4 regions of the Paenibacillus kribbensis genome follow, and region 1 is predicted to be linked to each of the others. Evidence: riboswitches for the same ligand, from Rfam matches in the RefSeq annotation. Region 1 holds a riboswitch; each other region holds the start of a gene.
What was found. A riboswitch is a leader RNA that binds a small molecule or an ion and turns the genes downstream of it on or off. The one in region 1 is predicted to bind cobalamin.
Positions count from the first base shown of each region.

Region 1 (5,977 bases):
AAGATCGTTGCGTCCGGTCATTTCGGCTTCCACACCCATTTGGCGCAGGGCATCAATAACAGGCTGCGTAAATTTGAGGAAATTATGAAAGGATTCTCCGTCATCCTTGGTAATAAAGCTGAAGTTTAAGTTGCCGAGGTCATGATAGACAGCTCCGCCGCCCGACAGGCGACGAACGACCTGAATATGATTGTCTCTGACAAACTCGGCGTTGATTTCTTCAATGGTGTTTTGATGCTTGCCTATAATAATAGAAGGCTGATTAATGTAAAACAACAGATAGCTGTCGTCCAGCGGTAGATTCTTGAGCGCATACTCCTCAATGGCAAGATTAATGGCTGGATCGTGTATGCCCTGGTTGTCGATGAACAGCATGTCCATTCCTCCGTATATACAAACTGTGTATTTTATGTGTGCCTTCTTCTATTGTAACCCAAGTGGGCGATGTACAAAAGCTCATTTGCATTGACGGGACGCAAAAAACAGCCCCATAATGGAGCTAAATGAACAGGAACGGCCGGAAAGGATGATAGGCAATGATAGAGGTTTACGGTCATGGCGGAGACAGGGAGACGGCTGCGGCGACATTTGGCGGAGCAGCTGCGGATTTTGTAGATTTTAGCGCCAATATTAATCCGCTTGGACCGCCGCCCGAGGTGCTGGAGGTGCTGCAAAGTGCGTTGGATACGGTGATTCGCTATCCAGACCCAGGACACCGGAATTTTAAAAATATGCTGGCACGGCGACTGCAAGTTCCACCCGAGTCGCTGAGTATCGGAAACGGCGCGGCTGAAAGCATGGCGTTATTGCTGCTCGGACTGACTCCCAAACGTGTGGGCACGGTGGAGCCATGCTTTTCGGAATATGCAGAGCTGGCGGGCAAATTCGGGGCTGAGGTTAGCCGTGTGTACGGCAAGGCTTCCTTGCAATGGAAGGCGGATGTGGAGGACATACTCCAGCTCATGGAGCAGGTGGACGTTCTATTTTTGGGGCAGCCGAATAACCCAAATGGTGTACAGTACGGCGAGCAGGAACTGCGCGCGCTGGCAGAGGCGGCTGGCCAAACGGACACCGTGCTGGTGGTGGACGAAGCCTTCATTGATTTTATCCCACTGGAGCAGAGAATTTCACTGCTGCCTGTGTTGGATCGGTATCCTCATGTGATTTTGATCCGGTCGATGACTAAATTTTATGCCATTCCTGGTCTGCGTCTAGGCTATGCGATTGCTCATCCAGACTATATCCGGCGCATGACGGCCAAACAGGTGACCTGGAGTGTGAACGGATTGGCGTTGCTGGCTGGGGAGGCGTGTCTGCGAAGCGGAGAGGTCTACGAGCGGCGCACCCAGGAGCTGATTGCAATCGAACGTGGTCGTCTGCTGACCACGTTGGCGGAATGGGGCTGCGGTGTCATTCCCGGCGAAGCAAATTATATACTGGCAAGGGCGCCGGGAACGTGGAGTGCATCGGCTATACAGCAGGCGCTTGGACAACGCGGGATTCTTATCCGTAGCTGTGCCATGTATCCAGGGCTGACGACAAGCCATTTTCGGATTGCGGTCAAGGACGCGGAATCCAACGGCATACTCCTGTCTGTATTGGGTGAAGTGCTGGAGGAGGAGCGTTGGCGTGACAATTAGCTTGATCATCATGGCGGCCTATTTTCTGGACAGGCTGATTGGCGACCCGAGGTGGCTGCCGCATCCGGTCATCGGCATGGGGTATGCCATTTCAGCGTTGGAAAAAGCGATTCGCCGTCAGGTCAGCAGTGACCGGGGGTTGAAACGCGCAGGCATACTGCTTCCATTCCTTGTGGCAGGAGGCTCTTTTGCGGTCGCCTGGGGGCTGCTGCGCTTGCTTGCTTGGATTCACCCGTGGCTGTCTGTCGGAGCAGAAATCGTTCTGATCGCAACCACGATCGCTTCCAAAGGACTCAAGGATGCGGGGATGGCAGTCTACCGCCAGTTGCAGGTGGGTGACCTGCCTGCGGCACGTCGGGAGCTGGGGATGATTGTCGGGCGGGATACACAGCAGCTGGATGAGCCAGAGATTGTGCGCGGAACCGTCGAAACGGTCGCTGAAAACATCGTCGACGCGATTATTTCTCCGCTTTTTTATGCCCTGATCGGGGGGGCACCCTTGGCGCTGGCTTATCGTGCCGTGAATACGCTCGATTCGATGGTCGGCTACAAAAATGAAAAGTATCTGCATTTAGGCTGGGCCTCGGCACGTCTGGATGATGTAGCTAACTACATTCCGGCACGCCTGACAGCGGTTATGCTTGTGGCAGCGGCGTGGATGTTTCGGCATGATGCGGCAAGAAGCTGGCGTACAGTCAAGCGGGATGCTCGTCTGCATCCAAGCCCGAACAGCGGCTTCCCGGAATCGGCCGTTGCCGGTGCACTGGGGATTCGACTCGGAGGCTATAACGTCTATCACGGCGTGCGCTCCTTTCGTGCATATATGGGTGAGGGGCTACGACCGCTGGAGTCGGAGGATATCCGGCACACGATCCGGCTAATGTTCACTGTGTCCAGTATGTTTGCAGGATTGTGTCTGCTAGGAGCCGCAGGCTGTTTTGCCTTGGAATGGATACAGTGAGGAGTGACGCCATCTTGAAACAAGCTATAGAAGGAAAAAGGGAACCAGTATGCGAACAAAGTCTGAACTCGCAGCAGGATATGGAGCCGTATCATGCTAATGAAGATTCGCAATGGGATCTGGAGCTTGTGCTGGTACGTCACGGCACAACCCTGTGGAACAGAGAGCGTCGATATCTGGGACACTCTGATATCAGTTTGCTGGCGGGAGCAGAGCAGGAATTGGAGCCAATGCGTGAGAGGCTTCAAGGTCGGTCATTTGCTCGAATTTATTGCAGTGACTTGATGCGGTGTCGCCAGACCTTGCAGATCATTTTGCCGGAATCAGCATTGAAATCTGGACGTGCCCTATCGGCTAAGCCTCCTATTATGGACCCACGCCTGCGAGAGCTTGATTTTGGCGAATGGGATGGAAAAACGTATGACATGCTTAAGAGTGTGGCATTGTATCGCGCTTGGATTGATGAGCCGCAACGCATCACGCCTCCTGGAGGAGAGTCTTGGACAGATTTTGAGCATCGTTTGCGCGATTTTCTGGACTCTCTGTATGAGTGGCGTTTTGCTATGGAGGCTCAGCCAATAAGTTTGGCTGATGCTCCTCCCTCTGTTCTGGTCGTCACGCATGGCGGCGTCATTCGTCAGTTGGCTTGTATGCTGAACCCTGGGCATGATTTTTGGAGCCTAAACCCGGAACCGGGAGCTGCACTCAGCATCCAGTTGAGGTTGGCAGAGCCGCACAAGTTCATAGCGAATATACTTTCTCATTCGTTAGACAAGGGCTGGTAAATAGGCTGTTTGGGTTGTAAGCAGTCTCTTTTTAACCTATAATCATCAAGTAAAAGAACGGCTTGACTAACACTACATCAAATATCCAGCAGACGAGGTCAGCGCAGTGTAATCGAATTTCCCTTCACGCGCTGTTAAAAGGGAAGCCGGTGTGAATCCGGCGCGGTCCCGCCACTGTAAATGGAAAATGCCTGTTAAAGCCCTGCTTTATGTGCCATCAAGCATATAAAGGACATAGGCTGCGGCATCTGCCATAAGTCAGGATACCTGCCCGTCCGCCTCTCACCATAATCCTTCGAGGAAAGGATGCGTGTTCGCAGTGACTGTCCATGCGGAAGAAGCTGCCGCCTGCGCAATGATCTGCGCTAACGTGACCCCTGTGTCCTGATATAAGGATACGGGGTTTTTTTGAAGGGAAGGAAGGCTGGATTTAGAAGATATCGGATGAGGTTCAAGCGCTCTTACGATTTATTATGGAGGGGTGTAAATCATGTCAGAGAAAAAAATAAAGGTCTGGACAGCAGGCTTATTGGCTTTAGTCTTGGCGGTTGTACTGAGTGCATGTGGCGCGAATGGAAAAAACGCCGAAAATCAAGGGAATCAGGCTTCTTCGCAGCAGGCAGGACAGACAGCGACTGCACAAGAGCCTCCGGGCAAAACGGTTTACCCGTTAACGATTAAGGACGCAACAGGGCAGGAGTTTACGTTCAAAAAAGCGCCGGATAAAATCGTTTCCGTCTCCCCGGCAGAAACCGAGGCTTTGTTCGCTATCGGGCTGGATAAAGAAATTGTCGGCGTAGACGACTATTCCGATTACCCGGAAGCGGCTGGGAAGAAGCCCAAAATGGGCGGTATTATGAAGCCGAATGAAGAAGCGATCATTGCTGCGAATCCAGATGTTGTTTTTGCAGGGATATCTCTTAGCGAGCAGGCTACGACCAAGCTGCGTGACATGGGAATTATGATTTTTAAAACTGAACCCAAAACAGTTGAAGATGTCATAGCCAACATCGAATTATATGGGAAAATCACCGATCATCAGAAGGAAGCAAGAACGGTGACCGACAAGATGAGAGCAGACGTAGCGGAAGTGAAGAACGGTGTTAAAAATATCGGCAAAGGGCAGAAGCTGCGAGTGTACGTTGAGTTTTCACCTGGCTGGACGGTTGGCAAGGGTGAGTTTATGGACGAGCTGATTACGCTGGCGGGCGGCGAAAATGTAGGTGCGACGCAGAAGGGCTGGTACCAGATCAGTGAGGAAAATATTATTGCTGCGAATCCAGACGTGATTTTGTATAGCAAAAGTGTCAAGGATGACAAAACAGGTCAAACGCTCGGGGAGATCATCAAAGCCCGCAGTGGATGGGATCAAATCTCGGCTGTTCGCAATAACCGTGTTTTTGCCGTGGATGATAATTTGGTCAGCCGTCCGGGTCCACGCGTGACAGAAGGTCTCAAGGAAGTGGCCAAGGGCGTGTATCCTGAAATTTTCAAATGAACCGTAGACTGATCGGCTTTGGAGGGACAGGTCTGGTCTTGCTGCTGTTGACGCTGCTGCTCTGTCTCGGCATGGGCTCAGCCAGGCTTCCGGTCAGCCAAATCATAGGTATTCTGATCAATCATCTACCGGGGTTAGGTGAGACGTTTACACCGGATTGGAATACGTCCTCAGAACAGATTATTTTGAAGGTCAGACTGCCACGGGTGTTACTCGGAATGCTGGTAGGCGCTGCGCTTGCGCTGGCAGGAGCCGGATTTCAAGGTGTGCTGCGCAATCCGTTGGCTGATCCGTACACGCTTGGGGTGTCCTCGGGTGCTTCGGTAGGAGCGGCGGTGCTGATTTATTGGGGGCTTCAGTTTTCTTTTGTTGGCATATGGACGCTGCCGCTGGTGGCGTTTTTCACCGGAATGCTGACGCTGTGGATGGTGCTGACGCTGGCACGGGAAGGTGGAAAGATTCCGACACAAAGTCTCATTTTGTCGGGTGTGGTGATGCAATCTTTTCTGGGAGCGGTTGTTTCCTTCCTGACAGCCATGTCGAAGGAGACGGTCAATGAAATATTGTACTGGACGATGGGGAGCCTTAGTCTGCGTGGTTGGTCGTATACGGGAATCCTTTTACCTTACGTGGTTATAGGCTTGGTGTTTCTGTGGAACCGGGCACGGGTGCTGAATATTCTGGCTTTGGGTGAGCGTCAGGCGGCTCATATGGGCGTTCATGTAGATGCCACGAAGCTATCTGTGCTGATCGTATCCACGCTGCTGACCGCTGCTGCTGTCTCGGTATGTGGAGTCATTGGTTTTGTAGGACTCGTCGTACCGCATATCATCCGTCTGGTCACAGGTCCCGATTATCGGATGATTGTTCCGCTATCCGCGCTGGGGGGAGCTATTTTTATGGCTTGGGCAGACACTGCGGCTCGCACACTGCTAGCTCCAACAGAAATCCCTTTGGGTGTAATGACGGCCTTCGTCGGTGCTCCGTTCTTCGCGTACCTCCTGTATCGGAACAAAAAGCTGCGCAGGGGGGAACTGCTGTGACAGAACAAAGTGAATCACAGAAGACGCATATTCGAGCATTAGAGGTAGCT
Region 1 is NZ_CP020028.1:4,142,766-4,148,742, reverse strand. Features, by position in the region: gene lplA (lipoate--protein ligase) at 1-375, opposite strand, end outside; gene cobD (threonine-phosphate decarboxylase CobD) at 537-1,640, shown strand; gene cbiB (adenosylcobinamide-phosphate synthase CbiB) at 1,630-2,601, shown strand; gene B4V02_RS18435 (histidine phosphatase family protein) at 2,616-3,386, shown strand; cobalamin riboswitch at 3,465-3,674, shown strand; gene B4V02_RS18430 (ABC transporter substrate-binding protein) at 3,877-4,884, shown strand; gene B4V02_RS18425 (FecCD family ABC transporter permease) at 4,881-5,927, shown strand; gene B4V02_RS18420 (ABC transporter ATP-binding protein) at 5,924-5,977, shown strand, end outside.

Region 2 (5,977 bases), 1.7 Mb from region 1:
TTGAACATCGTTTTGACGAGAAAACAGGGGGATTCGGTCAAAGGCGTGAATGTGTCGGAGGTTCCGCAGAAGGTTGGATGATTAGGAATATATAAAGAGAGCCGGAGAGAGGACGTAAGCCTCTTTTTCCGGCTTTTTGGCATAGGATTATTCAGAACGGATTATTTGTTCAGCAGCATGAAGTTATTGATAAAACCCTCTTCCTGTATGAAGATTGGGGTTTGGATTTTTGATGTGAAATCATAATAATATACGCCGCGCCCTTCCTCCTGATTTTTCTGGGAGGCACTGCCCAAATAATAGATGCCCTTGCCGTCCGGGGACATATAGATAAAGCTGCGGGACGAAATGGGGAGTTCAAGCTTGGTGCGTTTGCCAGTAGCAATATCCACAAGACTATACTCGGGGTTACCATGATTAATGAAACGAGCAGTTACCAGGAGCAATTGATCATTACTGCTGGACATTGATAGGATTTGTTCGTTCTTTAGTGTGATGACAGGTCTCTCTTGTTTGGTGATGTTATTGAATTCTGTAACCCTGTAGTCCGGAGGGATCATAGTGGCCTGTTTCTTGGTTGCGATGTCTCTTTGTTTATCTCGTCCATTTTCAGAAAATTGGGAAATGTAAGTTGCGCTTTTGCTAGGGTTGTAAGATACAGACCAAGTATTCATATCCTGATTTTCATCATGCAAGAACTGCATTGTATGAGTTGATTTATTGTAGAAAACGGTTTTAAGTGTACGTTCCCCTTTTTTGACGGCGGCTAGAACGAGTGGACCTTCTGGAGTAGTTGGTACTATACGATTAATCGCAAACAAATTATCGGATAATTGTTCGATTTTTTTTGAATTTAAATCGTACGAAAATAATTGGTCTCCCTTATCATCAACATCAGCAGAATAATAAATTTTGTGATCAGGTAAGGACACTACAGAAAGTGGGTATTGAGAAGTATAAGGTACATCAGCCATCTTGGCCATTTTTTTACTGCTTAAGTCATACGTCATGACCCGCATAACCATACCTTTATCTGTATTTTTCCCATTCACATATTCTGTATAGGTCATGGATAGATATTGGCCTTGTCCGACTGGAGCTGTCTTTTCGCCTGATTGGATTTGTTTCGATGGAATTGATTCTGTTGCTGGAGTAGAAGATGGAGAGCAGGAAGATAACAGAGCTGGAACGAGCAAGGAAAGTATAAAGAAGCGAAAGCTGTTTATTTTCAAAAGGATACATCCTTTCTAAGATGAGGGATTTACTAATATTTTTACTGCGCAGTGGTGCTAAAGTTAACTCTTAGTTGGTTTATATATTAGAAGAATTTGCTAGAGTGGTAGGAAGAGGCGTGGTGTACAAATTTCGGAACAAGCGAAAACCCACCGCGTAATTAGGTTAGGCGCCTAACGGTGGGTTTCGTTTGCATTAACATTCAGTTATGCAGCGCGCCGTGGTGGTGATCCACAGCCTTTCAAGTCCTAGAGTCTTTGCCGTTGGAGCGGCGAAGACTCTTTTTTAGTATACGGACACGGTGGGTATCTATATACCTAATTTTAGCACGTGAATTGCGTGCATGCAACGGAAAGCCATAGCTCTGATTCTCACCATATCGTTCAAATTTAAATTATTTCGCAACATTTGTTGACAAGTCAGTAGCAACAAAATAAGATAGTCCTAAATCGTAATATAAAGGAATAAAGGAAGAAAACAGGTGTGAGCCGAACTTTCCACATACAGGGTTTATTGAAGCCTTGTAGTGGTGGGCTATGTGTTCACTTAAAAGGGAAGTTCGGTACATTCCGACACGGACCCGCCACTGTATACAGGCATCAGCAGAAGACTGCTGGAGTTTTCAGAACAGCCACTGGAACTGTGAAGAACCGGGAAGGCCTGAAAGGTACGCCTGAAGTCAGGAGACCTGCCTGTTTTAACATCACTGTCGGACCCACGGGATGCTGGGGAGGTGGTTAGGCGTGCTGCATACGGAATGTCTGAAACCGACCGATCCCCTTTTTTAGAGGGTGCAGAGGGTGAGCTTTGGCATTTTATAATGGAAGCATTTCTGACTGCTGATCATGCGGTCGGGGATGCTTTTTTCACGTTAGGTTATATGATTTTACAAGATAGAGGGGGATTTATGGAATGATGAGCAATCGTAATAGGCGTTCATGGCTCATATGTACGGGATTGCTGCTGCTGATGGTAGTTATGGCTCTTTCGGGATGTGCCACAACCAATAAGATGGCGGACAACTCCGGCAAGGGTGAAAACACACCCACTAAGCAGAACGCAGCGGATAAAAAGCTGGTGATGGCATACACTTGGAAACCGTCAGGCGTTGACCCGCACGGAGATAATAGCTGGGATGTTATGCGGTCCGGTGCAGGTGAGACACTTGTCCGTTTGAATGAACAGCTGGAGCCTGTAGCTTGGCTGGCGAAAGGGTGGAAGCAGGATAGTCCTACCGTCTGGACGTTCAGCTTGCAGGATAAGGTTACTTTTCATGATGGAAAAAGTATGGATGCAGCCAGCGTCAAGGCTTCGCTGCTCCGTTCTATTCAAAAAAGCCATCTGGCGAAGGATTTGCTGGATGTGAAGTCCATTGATGTAAGCGGTCCGCTGGCGTTGAAAATCACGACAAACCAGCCGAACGCGGCGCTGGTGTCCAATCTGGCTGATCCATCGACGATTGTGCTGGATGTAGCGTCTATGAAAGATGAGCAGAGCTATCCTGCGATGACAGGTGCTTTTAAAATCAAAGCGTTCAACAAGGATCAATCCTTGGTTGTAGAACGCTATGACGGATATTGGGGAGAGAAGGCTCATCTGGCTGAAGCGACGATGAAGTTCATTACGGATGGCAATTCGCGCCTGATGGCGCTGCAATCCGGTGAGGTGGACGTAGCGACGGATATTCCGGTGGATAACGCGGAGGTGTTGAAAAAGAACGACAAGCTGCAGGTGCTGTCGGCTCCTTCCTTGCGTACCCATATGATCGTGTACAATATGGAGTCGCCTGTGTTCAAAGACGCAGCGAACCGCAAGGTTGTGGACAGTCTGATTCCACGCGCATCCATTGTGAGTGCGGTCATGAGAGGCTTTGGTACGGAGGCAAGCAGTCCATTCCCGAGTATTCTTCCCTTCGGGAAGGTCGAGCGTAAAGCACTGGACGGAACGCCGGAGCAGCTGCTAACAAAGGATGGCTGGCGAAAGGACGCCCAAGGTACATGGACCAAGCAAGGCAAGCCGTTCGAGGTTACGCTGCTGACCTTCCCTCAGCGCCCGGAGCTATCCGTAATGGCTGAGGTCATCCAGAGCCAATTACTGAAAGAGGGGATTCAGGTCAAGATTCGCAAGGTGGAAAATATTGATGAGGCGTTGACCAAAAACGATTGGGATTTTGCCATGTACAGTATGCTGACGGCCCATACAGGGGAGCCGCAATATTTTATGGATACCTTTTATTCTTCGAAAAGCGAAGCTAACGTGAGCCGTTATGTCTCCAAACCGCTGGAGGACATTCTTGGCCGGTTGAAGTTGGCAAAAGATACTGCAGAGCGCAATGGGTTGACACTGCAAGCATTAGATATCATTAATACGAATTTACCGCAGTCGTTCATTGTGCATCCTGACAATGTATTTGGTGTGAAAAAAGGGGTAGAGGGCTTTACGCCCCATCCGATTGAGTATTACTACATTACAGCGCAATCCGATATTGCGAAATAGCGGGCTACGTATCTTATGATTCGTTTTATTCTGGAACGTGCGGCGCAGCTGGTCATCATTGTATTTGCTGTCTCTACGGTGACTTTTGTGCTGATGAGACTAGCTCCGGGGGACCCTGCTACCATTTTGCTTACTGCACATAATGTACCTGCCTCTGAGGAGGCGTTGACGGCACTGCGGAATGAGCTGGGCTTGAATGAGCCGCTTCATATTCAGTATGTGAACTGGCTGCGGGATGTGTTCACAGGGCATTGGGGCACTTCGTATGTATCCAAGGAGTCGGTGCTGGCCGAGCTGTGGAGCAGACTGCCTGCTACTGTAGAGCTGGCTTTGGCCGGATTTGCCGTGATGACCGTGCTGACTCTGGGGATGGGACTGGCCGCCTCGGTCAAATCCAGCGGCCCGCTGGATCGTCTGAGCAGACTTTTGGCCCTGTTGGGCTCGTCCATTCCCTCCTTTTGGCTTGGCTTTCTGTTGATCTATTTGTTTTCTGTTTGTCTGGGCTGGCTCCCATCCATGGGCAGGGAGGACTGGACGCATCTGGTGCTGCCAGCCCTGACCCTTGGCGCAGGTTTGGGGGCCGTACAAGCTCGTGTGCTGCGTGCGCAAATGCTGGAGCTGAGTGATCGGAATTTTGTGAAAGCGGCGAAGGCCAGAGGCTTCTCCCGTACGCATATTCTGTTTTTTGAAGTATTTAAGCATGCCATTCTGCCTATTATTACGCTGTTAGGTACGAATCTGTCATTTATGCTTGCAGGTAATGTCATCGTGGAGACGATTTTTTCATGGCCGGGCTTGGGCAAGTATTTTATAGATGCGATTACGCAGCGAGATTACCCCGTGATTCAAGGGTATGTTATTTTTGCTGCATTTTTAATTGTAGGCGTTCAGTGTTTGGTAGATGTGGTCCAGACGGCGATAGATCCAAGGCTGCGTTTGCGTTAGGGGAGGAAGCTGGAAATGAAAAGGATACGGCTTTCCTTCAAAGGAAGCCTGCTGACTGGCAGTGTGCTGTTTGGCCTGATCGTGCTGCTCGGGGTGCTGGCTCCATGGGTTGCTCCTCATGATCCTCTGAATGTGGACCTTCTGAACCGTCTGGCCCCACCTAGCCAGGAATACCCCTTTGGTACAGACCACCTGGGGCGGGATGTACTGTCACGGCTGATTTACGGGATTCGAACGAGTGTGTTAATCGCGTGCGCGATTACTGTGGCTACGCTGAGTGTCAGTCTACCGATAGGCTTGCTCATTGGCTATGTACGTGGGCGTGTGGATCAGCTGATCATGCGGGGAATTGATGGCGTGCTAGCTTTTCCCGATATTATTTTGACGGTGGCGATTGTGGGGATTTTGGGCCCGGGTTTTGTTAACATGACCTTGGCTATTATTGCGGTACGGTGGGCGGGCTATGTCCGTTATATCCGCAGTCTGGTTCAAAAAGCCTGTCAGGAGGACTATGTGCGATATGCCCGTTTATCCGGCAATTCACACATACGCATACTAAGACGTTACGTATTGCCACAAGTGTTGCCGCAGTTGGTTGTTTATGCGGTATGGGATATCGGGCGCGTGGTGCTGATGATTGCCGGGCTCTCCTTTCTTGGACTGGGCGTACAGCCGCCCAAGCCAGAGTGGGGCGTGATGCTGCATGATGCAACCTCGTATTTTCAGGTGGCTCCGCATGTCATGATTTTTCCAGGCTTGGCGATTATGCTGTTTGTGCTTGCGTGCCAGCTGCTGGGTGACCGTTTTTCTGAAAAGGAGGCGGCGAAATAGTGGAGCATCGGACAGACATTGGTCGAAAGGATATGATAGAGCGAGTGGACGGGCGCAAGCCGCTGTTACACGTGGAACATTTGGGGATAGGCCGTATAGGCGCGGGAATAGCTAATGAGACGGGAACAGGCTCGGATGCAGGTAGAAAATCGGAAGCGAACGGGGAAATAATGCGGAACGGTGGCCATCAACCGCTGCTGCGAGATGTGAGCTTTTCCGTATATCCGGGCGAAATTGTGGCTCTGACCGGACCGAGCGGGTGCGGCAAGAGCCTGACTGCACATGCAATCGCAGGCATGCTGGAGCCGGGGATCGCTGTTACGCAAGGGCATATTTACTATAACGGGGAGGACATCGTCCCGTTCCATGAACGGCGCTGGCAAAGGCTGCGCCGCGAGGATATTGCGCTGCTCATTCAGCAATCGCTGAGCGGGCTGAACCCGATCCGTACCGTCCGCGCACAGTTGACGGA
Region 2 is NZ_CP020028.1:67,180-73,156, forward strand. Features, by position in the region: gene B4V02_RS00310 (nucleobase:cation symporter-2 family protein) at 1-81, shown strand, start outside; gene B4V02_RS00315 (hypothetical protein) at 162-1,232, opposite strand; cobalamin riboswitch at 1,748-1,943, shown strand; gene B4V02_RS00320 (ABC transporter substrate-binding protein) at 2,146-3,729, shown strand; gene nikB (nickel ABC transporter permease) at 3,745-4,674, shown strand; gene nikC (nickel transporter permease) at 4,690-5,505, shown strand; gene B4V02_RS00335 (ATP-binding cassette domain-containing protein) at 5,505-5,977, shown strand, end outside.
Region 2: linked by a shared signal. The riboswitch ahead of B4V02_RS00320 (ABC transporter substrate-binding protein) and the one ahead of B4V02_RS18430 (ABC transporter substrate-binding protein) in region 1 are both predicted to bind cobalamin.

Region 3 (5,977 bases), 2.0 Mb from region 1:
GCGCGTGGCTACAAGACGGTCAATGAACTCAAAAAGCGGGGCTTCACGCCGGATGTACGAGACGAGGATGGAAGCTTGACCGGGTTGACACGGGCTTTTGCCCCGTATGATCTGAAGGGGAAGGAAGTGCTGCTGCAGCTGCACGGTGATCCGGCCCCGCGGTTGGTGAAATGGCTGGACGAGCAGGGGGCTGTAACTCGGCAGGTGCTTCCTTATAAGCATATTCCACCCGAGGAAGCGAATTTGCAAGCATTGCTGGCAGATGTCTTGAATCGCAAAGTTGATGCAGTTACGTTTACCAGTGGCCCGCAAATCCGCTTTTTGTGTCAATATGCCAGAGCACAGAACCGTATGGACGATTTGCTGGAGGCTTTCCGCCAGGATGTTATTGCCGTGTCGGTAGGCAAAGTGACCGCACAGTCCATGCTGGAGGAAGGAATTGAACGAATCGTCTTTCCGGTAGAAGAGCGTATGGGCGCGATGATGGTCGAGCTGGGGAAATATTTTGAGCATAGCGCTTCGGCGCATGGCTTCGGTCTGGAAGTTGTGAATGGTCACTGATATGTGATCAAGCGTAAAATAAAGATAAGGGTCTACGAGGCCTTTATCTTTTTTTGTTGAACATGCAGCGTCAGTATTTTTTGTTATAGCGAAAATATTTATCTCATATAATGAATACGTTTTCGATGCATGCTACTAGGACAGGAGCTGAGCGTTTGTGAATTCTATTTGTGTATTTGCCGGGTCCAGGCCTGGACATTCATCGGTATATCTTGAGGCGGCAGGCAAGCTGGGAGAGGCTATGGCCCGACATCATGTCCGCCTGGTCTACGGAGGCTCCAGCAGGGGGCTGATGGGCGAGGTGGCAAATGGAATGCTGGCGGGCGGTGGCCAGGTCACCGGCATCATGCCAACTCTGTTATTTGATGCGGAAATTATTCATCGAGGGGTTACCGAATTTATAGAGGTTGCCAATATGCATGAACGCAAAGCGGCAATGAGCGACATGGCCGATGCGTTTATTGCCCTTCCGGGCGGTCTGGGGACCTTTGAGGAACTGTTCGAGGTGCTGTGCTGGGCGCAAATCGGCATTCATCGCAAGCCAATTGGTCTGCTGAATGTGAGCGGATATTTTGACCCGTTGGTGGAAATGGTGCGTCATAGTGTGCAGGAGGGTTTTACCGGGGCTGAGCATCCATCACTGCTGAGCATCTCTGCGGACCCGGATGAATTGATGCATATGCTAAAAAATAAGGCGGAGAACTTGAAATAAAGCGTTTTTCGTGCTTGCACAACTGATTGAGGCAAGGTTATGATAAGACCCATAATCAAATAGCGGATAGACAAGGTGCCTTTGCGACTAAGCAAAGGGTAACAGGGAATCGGGTGCAAATCCCGAGCGGTCCCGCCACTGTAAGGAAGAGGATTTTTTCAAGTTGTCACTCGCGAAAAACGGGGAAGACGAAAAGATCTATTGATGCCAAGTCAGGAGACCTACCTTGATCTGTATGCACCGATAACCTTCGCGGAGAGGATGGGTGTACGAAATCAGGAACCAGGCACAGGTTGCTTTTCCATGTTGGTTGCAGCTTTACGTGGACATGAATGTTCAGAAGCGTTTGAAGCGTAAGCGGACGGATGGAAAACAACAGCAGGATGGAGGGAGACAAAAAATGTCTGCTTGCATCTGTTTGTCTGGTGAGAAGATGCGTACATGGGAACCCCATCCGGGCAGGATGGGGGTTTTTTGAGATACAGGAGGAGGAACACGATGAGTCCATTAGGAAAATTGCTGGTGATCGGATTTGGACCGGGAGATATGGAACATATCACAAAACGGGCATTGGATGCGCTGGCCGAGAGTGAGGTCATTATCGGCTATAACACTTACGTGGATCTGATCCGTCCGTTGTTGAACGGACAAGAGATTGTACGCACAGGGATGACAGAGGAAGTGAGCCGTGCACAGGAGGCGGTTCGACAGGCAGAGATGGGCAAAAAGGTAGCCGTGATTTCCAGTGGAGACGCAGGTGTGTATGGTATGGCCGGGCTGGTGTATGAAGTGCTGATGCAAAAGGGCTGGCGCCGTGAGGACGGGGTTGAGGTAGAAGTCGTGCCGGGAATCTCGGCCATTCAATCCTGCGCTTCATTGCTGGGTGCGCCAGTTATGCATGATGCCTGCACGATCAGCCTGAGTGATCATCTGACCCCGTGGGAAACGATTGTGAAGCGTGTGGAAGCCGCAGCTTCGGCGGATTTTGTCATCGCATTATACAATCCGCGCAGTGGTCGGCGTACACGCCAAATTGTTGAAACGCAGTCCATTCTGCTGCGCTATCGTGATCCGCAGACTCCGGTTGGACTGGTTAAGAGTGCTTACCGTGAACGTCAGCAGGTGATTGTGACGACACTGGAGGATATGCTGAACCATGACATCGGGATGCTGACGACCGTAATCATCGGCAATACCTCGACGATGGTATATGACGGCCTGATTGTAACGCCGCGTGGATATCAGCGCAAGTATACGCTCGATGCGAGCGAGCAGGCGCTCAAACCGCATCAGCGGCTCCGCACGGAAGCGGAGCCGTGGTCGCTGGGCGCGCAAGAGGATCGCGCGCTGAATGCGCCGCAGGCTGGCGCAGCTCCAGCCGCGCCCGGACCTTCCGCGAGCGGTGCTGCCGCTGCGGTTGCCACGCAGGCCCGCCCGCAAGCGGTAGCTGCCGTGCAGGCCGCGCCGTCTGCGGCGCAAGCCGGGGCGGCCCCGGCATCGCTGGCAGCCGAGGCGTTGGGCCGCCTCGCTGTGGGCGGCAGGCTGCCGGGCGAAGCCAACACGCGCTGGAGCGGGCAAGCGCCCGCCGCGGGCGCCCATGGGGCGACAGCCATGGCCGGAGCTGGGGCTGCGGCCGGGACAGCGACGGGCGGCTTTGGCAAGCCGGCGCTGTTCGAGGTGGGTGTTTCCCCTGGCGTGGGAAACAAAAAGTTCACCGCTCGCCAGATGGCCCTGCTCGCGGAGATAGCAGGGGATGATGGCGAGCTGGAGTATACGCCGGATCATCAGATCGTGCTGCGCGTACCGTGCGCAGATCCTGAGGAACTGGTTGGACGGTTGCGGGATGAGCGATTAATCGTCATGCCCATTGGCGACGTATTTAAGGTGAAGGCGTGCGACTTCTGCAACATGGAGAAGGATGACGCTGTGCCTGTGGCTGAGCATCTGCAGGTTGTGCTTGGTGGATTGCAGGCACCCAAAGAAACCAGCATTGCTTTGAACGGCTGCGGTATGGCTTGCTATGGAGCGGTGCTGGAGGATATCGGCATCGTCTACCGCAAGGGCGGATACGATCTCTTCCTCGGCGGCAAAAAGTTCGGCCGCAATGCTCATGCCGCCCAGCCTGTAGCGGAAGGGATTCCGGGGGAACAGATTACAGACGTCGTCGAAAATATCATCGCTGAGTACAAGGAAAAAGGGCATCCGAACGAGCGTTTTCATAAATTTTTCAAACGTGTAGGTGTTGTTGCTGGCTTCCACCATGAAGATGCACCTGCAACGGTAGAAGTGAATGCGGTTTGTGGTGATTAGTGGACCAGAAGCCTAATGAGTCGGACACAAGCATATATATAAAATAGGGCGTCATGCAGGCTATCCCTATCATGAGGAGGAAAAAACAGCAGTGAATGCAATATTGTTGGTTGGACATGGAAGCCGGGACCCGGAGGGGAACGAGGAGCTGTTGGAATTTGCGCAGGCGGTAGCAGCTCGCGTACCGGGGACGTGTGTAGAAACCTGTTTCCTGGAGCTGGCACGCCCCAGTATTGCTGAAGGGGTACAGGCGTGTGTGGAGAAAGGGGCGACACGTGTCGTTCTTGTGCCGATTATTTTGTTCGCAGCAGTGCACGCCAAAATTGATATTCCGATGGCAATTGACCGAGCGAAAGCGAAATATCCGCAAGTGGAATTTGTATATGGACGTCCGATTGGCGTTCACGAAAAAATCGTTAGCATCCTGCTAAGCCGTTTGAAAGAAGCTCGTCCGGTTGCAGTTCCGGCGGGAATGAATAGCGCTGCAGAGGCATCCGGCGAGGCAACGGACGAAGAAACGGCGGTGCTCGTATTGGGACGCGGGAGCAGCGATCCCGATGCCAACAGCGATTTCTTCAAAATCTGCCGCATACTGTGGGAGAAGCTTTCTTATACCTGGGTCGAGAGCTGCTTTATCGGTGTGACGCAGCCTTCTTTCCCGGATGGCCTGGAACGCTGTGTACGATTGGGAGCCAAAAAAATTATCGTACTTCCATATTTTCTGTTCACGGGGGTGCTGATTAAACGCATCGGAGAAATGACCGAGGAATTTGCCGAGGCTCATCCTGAATTGCAGGTTGAAATCGGGGGGTATTTTGGTTTCCATCCGCAACTGGTCGAGCTGGTGCTGGAGCGGGCGAATGAAGGCTTGTTCGGCAAGGTTGCTGCGAATTGCGACAACTGCCAGTTCCGCTTGGAGGCGCAGGAGCATCACCACCACCATCACGATCATGACCATGATCACGGACATGATCACCATCACCACCATGATCATCATGGACATAACCACGATCATGATCATCATGGACATAACCACGATCATGATCATCATGGACATGACCATGGACACGATCACCACCATGAGGGACACTCACATGACCACGGGCACGAGCATGATCATGCTCATGCGCACAGCCATAATGACCATGATCATGAACACCACCACGATTATTCACATACGCCGTCTGTGGTGGACAGCAGCGGAATTGCTGGCAGCGGGCAGGTGAAGGGCTCATGATTTTCATGCTTTGTGGAACGAGCGATGCGCGGGAATTAGCGCTGCAAATCCGTGCTAACGGCTTCAAGGTGCTGACCTCTGTCGTAACGGAAAGTGCAGCAGCCAGCTTGTCCGAAGTGGGTCTGGACGTACGTACAGGTCGAATGACAGCCGATGAAATGGCAGCAGTGGTTCGAGAACTGGGCATGCAAGCCATCGTGGATGCCAGTCATCCTTTTGCAGAAGAAGCACATGCGAACGCCATGGCAGCCGCTCGCGAGTCTGGAGTACCTTATATTCGCTACGAGCGGGCGGGGCTGGTGTACGACAATCATCCGTTGCTTCACATTGTACCGTCCTATGAGGAAGCTGCACTGGAGGCGAAGCGGCTCAAAGGCTCCATCATGCTTACAACAGGCGGCAAGACGCTCGGTACATTCACCAGGCATTTGCTTGGAGAACCGGATATTCGTCTGGTTGCACGTATGCTGCCGCGCCTGGACAATATGGAGAAATGCAGCGAGCTCGGGCTGGAGCAAAAAAATATTATCGCCATTCAGGGACCTTTCTCCCGCGAGATGAACGAGGCCTTGTACAAGCACTTTGGCACAACTGTGATGGTGACCAAGGAAAGTGGCCGTACAGGGGCTGTAGATGAAAAGGTGCAATCTGCACTGGAACTGGGCATTCATGTCATTTTGATTTCCAGACCGGAAGTGGAATTTGGTACGGTGTTTGATTATTTTGACGGAGTGATTGACGCCCTGCGTACTGCCGAATAGAGACCTGCACTCTAAGACGTGACTCTATGATCCAATGGAGAGCTGGTCGATCCTAGTCAATCCGATAAATTCAGAGCGATTTCTGGCGTGTATTTAAAATATAGCTATCTTAAAATACGCAGTTTTTTGCAGCACCATCCGACTGCGTAGTGGAACAACAGGTAACTTTCATGTTCTAAGCTAATTTAATTTTCTAATCTTTCATAAGGAGCGGTAGAGACGATGGATTTTAAAACCGATTTTAAACCGTTAACGGTACAACCGCAGGAGATTGAGGGCAAAAGCTTCGAGATGATCACAGAAGAGCTGGGCGAGCATCCTTTTACAGCCGAGCAATATCCGGTCGTACAGCGCGTTATTCACGCATCCGCTGATTTTGAGCTGGGCCGTAGCATG
Region 3 is NZ_CP020028.1:346,318-352,294, forward strand. Features, by position in the region: gene B4V02_RS01530 (uroporphyrinogen-III synthase) at 1-561, shown strand, start outside; gene B4V02_RS01535 (LOG family protein) at 719-1,273, shown strand; cobalamin riboswitch at 1,331-1,516, shown strand; gene cobJ (precorrin-3B C(17)-methyltransferase) at 1,772-3,583, shown strand; gene B4V02_RS01550 (sirohydrochlorin chelatase) at 3,675-4,820, shown strand; gene cobK (precorrin-6A reductase) at 4,817-5,581, shown strand; gene B4V02_RS01560 (precorrin-8X methylmutase) at 5,804-5,977, shown strand, end outside.
Region 3: linked by a shared signal. The riboswitch ahead of cobJ (precorrin-3B C(17)-methyltransferase) and the one ahead of B4V02_RS18430 (ABC transporter substrate-binding protein) in region 1 are both predicted to bind cobalamin.

Region 4 (5,977 bases), 2.0 Mb from region 1:
GGCGGCCTAAGCAATCCAGAGTGCAACAGGGTGAAATGGTAAAAAAGCTCCGCAAGCTGATTCAGGAACATCCAAACCTGCCACAAAAAGTTTATGCCGAAATGCTCGATATTTCCCAGGGCCGGGTGTCTCAGCTAAAAAAGTTGCTCTAGACCCACAATTCTATATTTTTTTTCATCACGTATTCCATAGTCAGGTATAGAGTAAAGAGCGTATCTACAGATGTGTTCTTTACTCTATGCCTGACTTTTTTTGTGCTCCGCGCCTCCACATGGATGTGACAATAGTCACATACTCTCGTAACATCCCTATATACAATATATAGATCGAAACAATTACTTAGAACACAATATCATCAATATGTTGTTTTTGTGAAAATAATATATATTTTACTATATGGAGGGTTTTACGATGAAAGTGCTGGAGGAACATCAATTATACGATATCGGCGAGCGGGTCATAGGGGCACAAGATCTGGACATGCTGCGCGAGAATGCAAACCTGAACGGAGAATCATTCAGCGGCAAAATGAGCAAGCTCGGCTCCGAGTATGCCAAATGGTATGCGCGCTTGCGTGTGCTTCCGCCTGAACTGACGAACGCCATTGACCACGGATATGTATATGTTCACGATTTGGACCAATATGCGCTCGGAACTACGAATTGTATCTTTATCCCTTTTGGTCGTTTGCTGCAAGACGGCTTTAATACAGGCAATGGCTCTGTGCGCACACCGCAAACGATCATGTCCGCTATGGCACTGGTCGCTATCATATTCCAGTCCCAGCAAAACAGCCAATTCGGGGGAGTCTCCGCCAATAAAATAGATTGGGACCTTGCTCCTTATGTTGCCCGGTCCTTCCGCAAGCACTTGCGTAAGGGACTCCGGCTGTTTGAGGAAGAGATTATGCCTGCGCTGTCTGAGGATGAACTACATATAGCCAATACCCAATTGCAGGCAATCTGCCCTCGTTCCTATGCATTTGCATGCGAAGAAACGAAAACAGAGACCCGGCAGGCCGCTGAATCGCTCATTCATAACCTGAACACCATGAGCAGTCGGGCGGGGGGACAAATTCCGTTCACTTCACTGAATTACGGGATGTGTACTTCTGCTGAAGGACGGCTTGTCTCGCAATCGCTGCTGGAAGCCACGATTCGCGGCCTGGGCAGCGGGGAAACTCCTATTTTTCCACAGCATATTTTCCAATGTAAAAAAGGAGTCAATCAAGCAGAGGGCGATATCAACTACGATCTGTTCTTAAAGGCTGTAGAATGCTCCAGCAAACGGATGTATCCCAATTTTGTAAATGTGGATGCTACCTTCAACCTGCCCTTTTACCGCGCAGATGACCCGGATACCATCATTGCAACGATGGGCTGCCGTACCCGCACCATTGCTGACCGTTTCGGCAGAAACCGTCAAAGCGGCAAGGGGAATCTCTCGTTTAATACCATTAATCTGGTGCGTCTCGGCATTGAATATGGCATTTGCACAGGCAAGCGCAAGCTGCCTGACCGGGATGGCTTTGATGCCAAACTGGAAGAGGTTATGCGCATTGCTGTGGATGGACTCATGCATCGCTATCATATCCAAACCAGCCAGCCTGCCAAAGCGTCAGACTTTATGATGCGCGAAGGCGTATGGGAAGGTGGAGATAAGCTGGAGCCGAATGAACAAGTGGGAAGCGTGCTCAAGCACGGTACGCTGTCGCTCGGATTTATCGGGTTAGCCGAATGCATGAAGGCACTGTATGGCAAGCATCACGGAGAGGATGACGCTGTATACCGTGAGGCTCAGCGAGTCATCACTTCCATGCGCGTGTATTGCGACCGGATGAGTGAACATTACAACCTGAACATTACATTGTTCGCTACACCTGCCGAAGGCTTGTCCGGCAAGTTCACACTGCTGGACCAACGTGATTTTGGAATTATTCCCGAGGTGAATGATCGAGAATACTACACGAATTCTTTCCATATACCTGTGTATTACACGCTGCCAGCTGCCCGTAAAATCAGTTTGGAGGCTCCGTTCCATAATCTGTGCAACGCTGGCGCGATTTCGTACATCGAACTGGACGGCAATGCGCGGAATAACCCGGATGCGTTTCTTAAAATTGTGCAGTACGCACTTGGTCAGAACATCGGCTACTTCTCCATCAACCATCCGGTAGACCGCTGCACGGACTGCGGCTATGAAGGAATTATCGGGACAAGCTGTCCCCAATGTGGCACAGACGAGGAACACACGCACTTTCAACGTTTGCGTCGGGTAACCGGATATCTGACAGGTGATTATACCGTTCGCTTCAATGCTGCCAAGCAAGCCGAAGTTCGCGACCGGGTGAAGCATAAGTGAATTTGTGCGGCTATATTCCGGAATCTCTGAACGAAGGGTACGGCCTGCGCACCGTCGTGTTCATTAGTGGCTGCCGCCATGCCTGTCCCGGCTGCTTCAATCCGGCGTCGTGGAACTTCCGCGCAGGTGAGCCATTCACGCCCGAACGACAACAGGAAGTCATCCGTGACATCATGGACAATCCGTTGTTGGACGGACTGACTCTCTGCGGAGGAGACCCGTTTTTCTCCGCGCAGGAATGCTCGCAATTTGTACGTGACTTCCGCGCAGCCTGTCCTGATCGAAACGTGTGGGCTTATACGGGTTTTGTCTATGAGGATTTGCTCGCAGATCAGGCTCGACGGGAGCTGGCGCTGCTATGCGATGTAATTGTGGATGGACCTTTTGTAGAGCAACAAAAGGACCTGACTCTCCGCTTCCGGGGCAGTCGCAATCAGCGTCTGGTGGATGTAAAAGCCAGTATTCAGGCAGGTCATGCCGTTTCATTAGCTTGAGATCATTTTGTACTCTGCCAAATGTTATATCCTAAGACAAGTCCCCCACTATAGGGAAGGCTTGTCTTTTTTCTATTGCGCATCCCGTCAGTTTCACTTATGATGATGAACAAGTATACGAGTGCATAAATATTCGTCATACCTTAATTGCATAGCTTGGAGATAGGTGTCTGTTCTATTCAGTTCAGACTTAAAAGGGAAGCCGGTGCAAATCCGGCACGGTCCCGCCACTGTATACGGGGAATTTTCAGCTATTCATATATCCACTGGTTCACACACAGACCGGGAAGGATTGCTGAAAATCATGATCCGTGAGTCAGGAGACCTGCCTATTTCAACAACATCGCAAGTACCTACGGGAGATAGGGAGGTGTTAAGAGCAGTCGCCGTATTTTTGATTTTTCTAATCACGGAGGCATTCTTTCCCCTACTCATTTTTAAGCCTGGGGGATGGAATGCCTTTTTTGGTACGTAAAAATAAACTGGTTGCCAGCTAGGAGGAAAAGCACATGTCTATTAACGAACGGCCTGCATTGTCCGACTTGATTAGCAGTAATCTGGGTTATCCCCGTATCGGCGGAAACCGGGAATGGAAGAAAGCACTGGAACGCTTTTGGAACGGCAGTATAGACGAAAGCGAACTGCATAGTGAGATGAAAAGATTGCGTCTGGAGCATCTGAGCAAGCAGCAAGACAAGGGAATTGACCTCATTCCTGTCGGAGACTTCTCTTATTACGATCACATGCTTGATACATCCGTAATGTTTGGCCTGGTGCCAGAACGTTTCAACTATCGGCCCGCAGGCCCGGTTCCTCTATCTGTTTATTTCGGGATCGCTCGTGGGCAAAAGGGGGCTACCGCCAGTGAAATGACCAAATGGCTGAATACCAATTACCACTACATCGTGCCCGAATTGGCAAATGCAGCCCCGGTACTCACCGAAAACAAACCCTTGCAGGCTTATCGTGAGGCCAAGCAGGAGCTGGGCATTGAAGGCAAGCCGGTCCTCATCGGTCCTTATTCATTCGTGGCCCTGTCCAAAGGCTATGACCGTAAAGATCTAGCCACAATTGTACGAAGCTTCCTGCCGTTGTATACCCGTGTCCTGTCTGAGCTAGCAGCGGAAGGTGTTCAGTGGGTTCAGATCGATGAACCTGTCCTGACCACCTTATTCCCGGCTGAGGATTTGGACATTATTCAGGAAGCCTATGAGACTTTGACCCAAGCGGCACCAGCCTTAAACATTATGCTGCAAACCTACTTTGGCAGCCTGGAGCATTATAAACACCTGTCCACCCTTCCGGTACAGGGTTTGGGTCTTGATTTTGTGCATGATGATGGCGAAAATCTTCAGCATGTACTGCAGCATGGCTTTCCTGCAGGGAAAACGCTGGGCGCTGGAGTCGTTGACGGACGCAACATATGGCGCAGTGATCTGAAGGCCGTAGCTGCGCTGCTCAGTCAGCTGGCGGAACAGACAAGCCCCACACAGCTGATCGTACAGCCGTCATGCAGCCTGCTGCACGTGCCGGTCAGTCTGGAAGCAGAGCAAAAGCTGGACATAGAGCTGGTGCATGCGCTGGCCTTTGCCGATGAAAAGCTCGAGGAAATCGCTGCTCTGACAGCTGCACTTGGCGAGCGCAATCCATCCGCTCTTGCGCAGGTTGAACAAAGCGCAGATGCGGTAGCCCGCTTCAACAGCTCAGCGGCACGTGTACAGACGGCTACCGATATGGCCGCACTGCTGGCCAAAGAGCCTCAGTCACGCAGCGTTCCTTTCGCCCAGCGTCGTGCGATTCAGCAGGATAAGCTGAAGCTGCCTCCACTGCCTACAACGACCATCGGCAGCTTCCCGCAAACCGCCGAGATTCGCAAAGCTCGTCTGCAATATCGCAAAGGAGAATGGTCTGCCGAGCAGTACCGGACATTCATCCAGCAGCAAATCAAGGAATGGATTGATATTCAAGAGGAAATTGGCATTGACGTGCTTGTACACGGGGAATTTGAACGAACAGACATGGTTGAATTTTTTGGCGAGAAGCTAAAAGGCTTTGCTTTTACGCAAAACGGTTGGGTGCAATCCTACGGCTCCCGATGCGTCAAACCGCCGATTATATACGGGGACGTTTTGTTCGATCAACCCATGACTGTGGAAGAAACAGCCTTCGCTCAATCCTTGACTTCCAAACCTGTTAAAGGGATGCTTACAGGCCCTGTGACCATTTTAAACTGGTCCTTCGAACGTAATGATATTCCGCGCAGCCAGGTTGCTTTGCAGCTAGCGCTGGCATTGCGGGCAGAGGTAGAGGCACTGGAACAAGCGGGCATAGGCATGATTCAGGTCGATGAGCCCGCAATTCGCGAAGGACTTCCGCTGAAAAAAGAGCAACAACAAGCGTATCTGGACTGGGCGGTTCAAGCCTTCCTTGTGACCACAGCCACCGTTGAGCCTGCGACCCAAATCCATACACACATGTGCTATTCCGAATTTCAGCATATGATCCAGTCCATCTCCGATATGGATGCCGACGTTATATCTATTGAAACCTCGCGAAGCCACGGAGAACTGATTGTCAGCTTTGAGGATCAGGTATACGACAAAGGCATCGGCCTAGGGGTGTATGATATCCATAGCCCGCGCATTCCCGATGTGGCCGAAATGCTAAGTATGATCCAGCGTGCTCTGCGCGTCCTGCCATCAGATTTGTTCTGGGTTAATCCGGACTGTGGCCTGAAAACCCGCACCAAGGAGGAATCTATCGCCGCATTACGGCAAATGGTGCTGGCCGCTCAAGCCGCCCGGGATGCGTTGGCTGTATCCAATTGATTTTTGTACATTTTCGTACCACCGCTATTATTCTCACAATATTCCATTCCCCTTTCCGGTCCTTTCAGCTAAAGTCCGGAAGGGGGATGGTTCCCACTCCAGCCTTCCCTCCCTCTCATAAAAAGAGATCTTTAACTCTGTCGAATACTTTGCAATCTATCATTTTAATAAATGAAATTAAAGGAACGTTCTATTTGCACATTTAAGCAACATTCGAGATATTTCTAAATAGAACTACTTTCTTCTACAACATTCGCTAATTATTGAGCCCTGGAAGGGCGAAAACCAGTCATT
Region 4 is NZ_CP020028.1:314,998-320,974, reverse strand. Features, by position in the region: gene B4V02_RS01415 (AbrB/MazE/SpoVT family DNA-binding domain-containing protein) at 1-152, shown strand, start outside; gene B4V02_RS01410 (anaerobic ribonucleoside triphosphate reductase) at 412-2,361, shown strand; gene nrdG (anaerobic ribonucleoside-triphosphate reductase activating protein) at 2,358-2,855, shown strand; cobalamin riboswitch at 3,003-3,202, shown strand; gene metE (5-methyltetrahydropteroyltriglutamate--homocysteine S-methyltransferase) at 3,365-5,683, shown strand.
Region 4: linked by a shared signal. The riboswitch ahead of metE (5-methyltetrahydropteroyltriglutamate--homocysteine S-methyltransferase) and the one ahead of B4V02_RS18430 (ABC transporter substrate-binding protein) in region 1 are both predicted to bind cobalamin.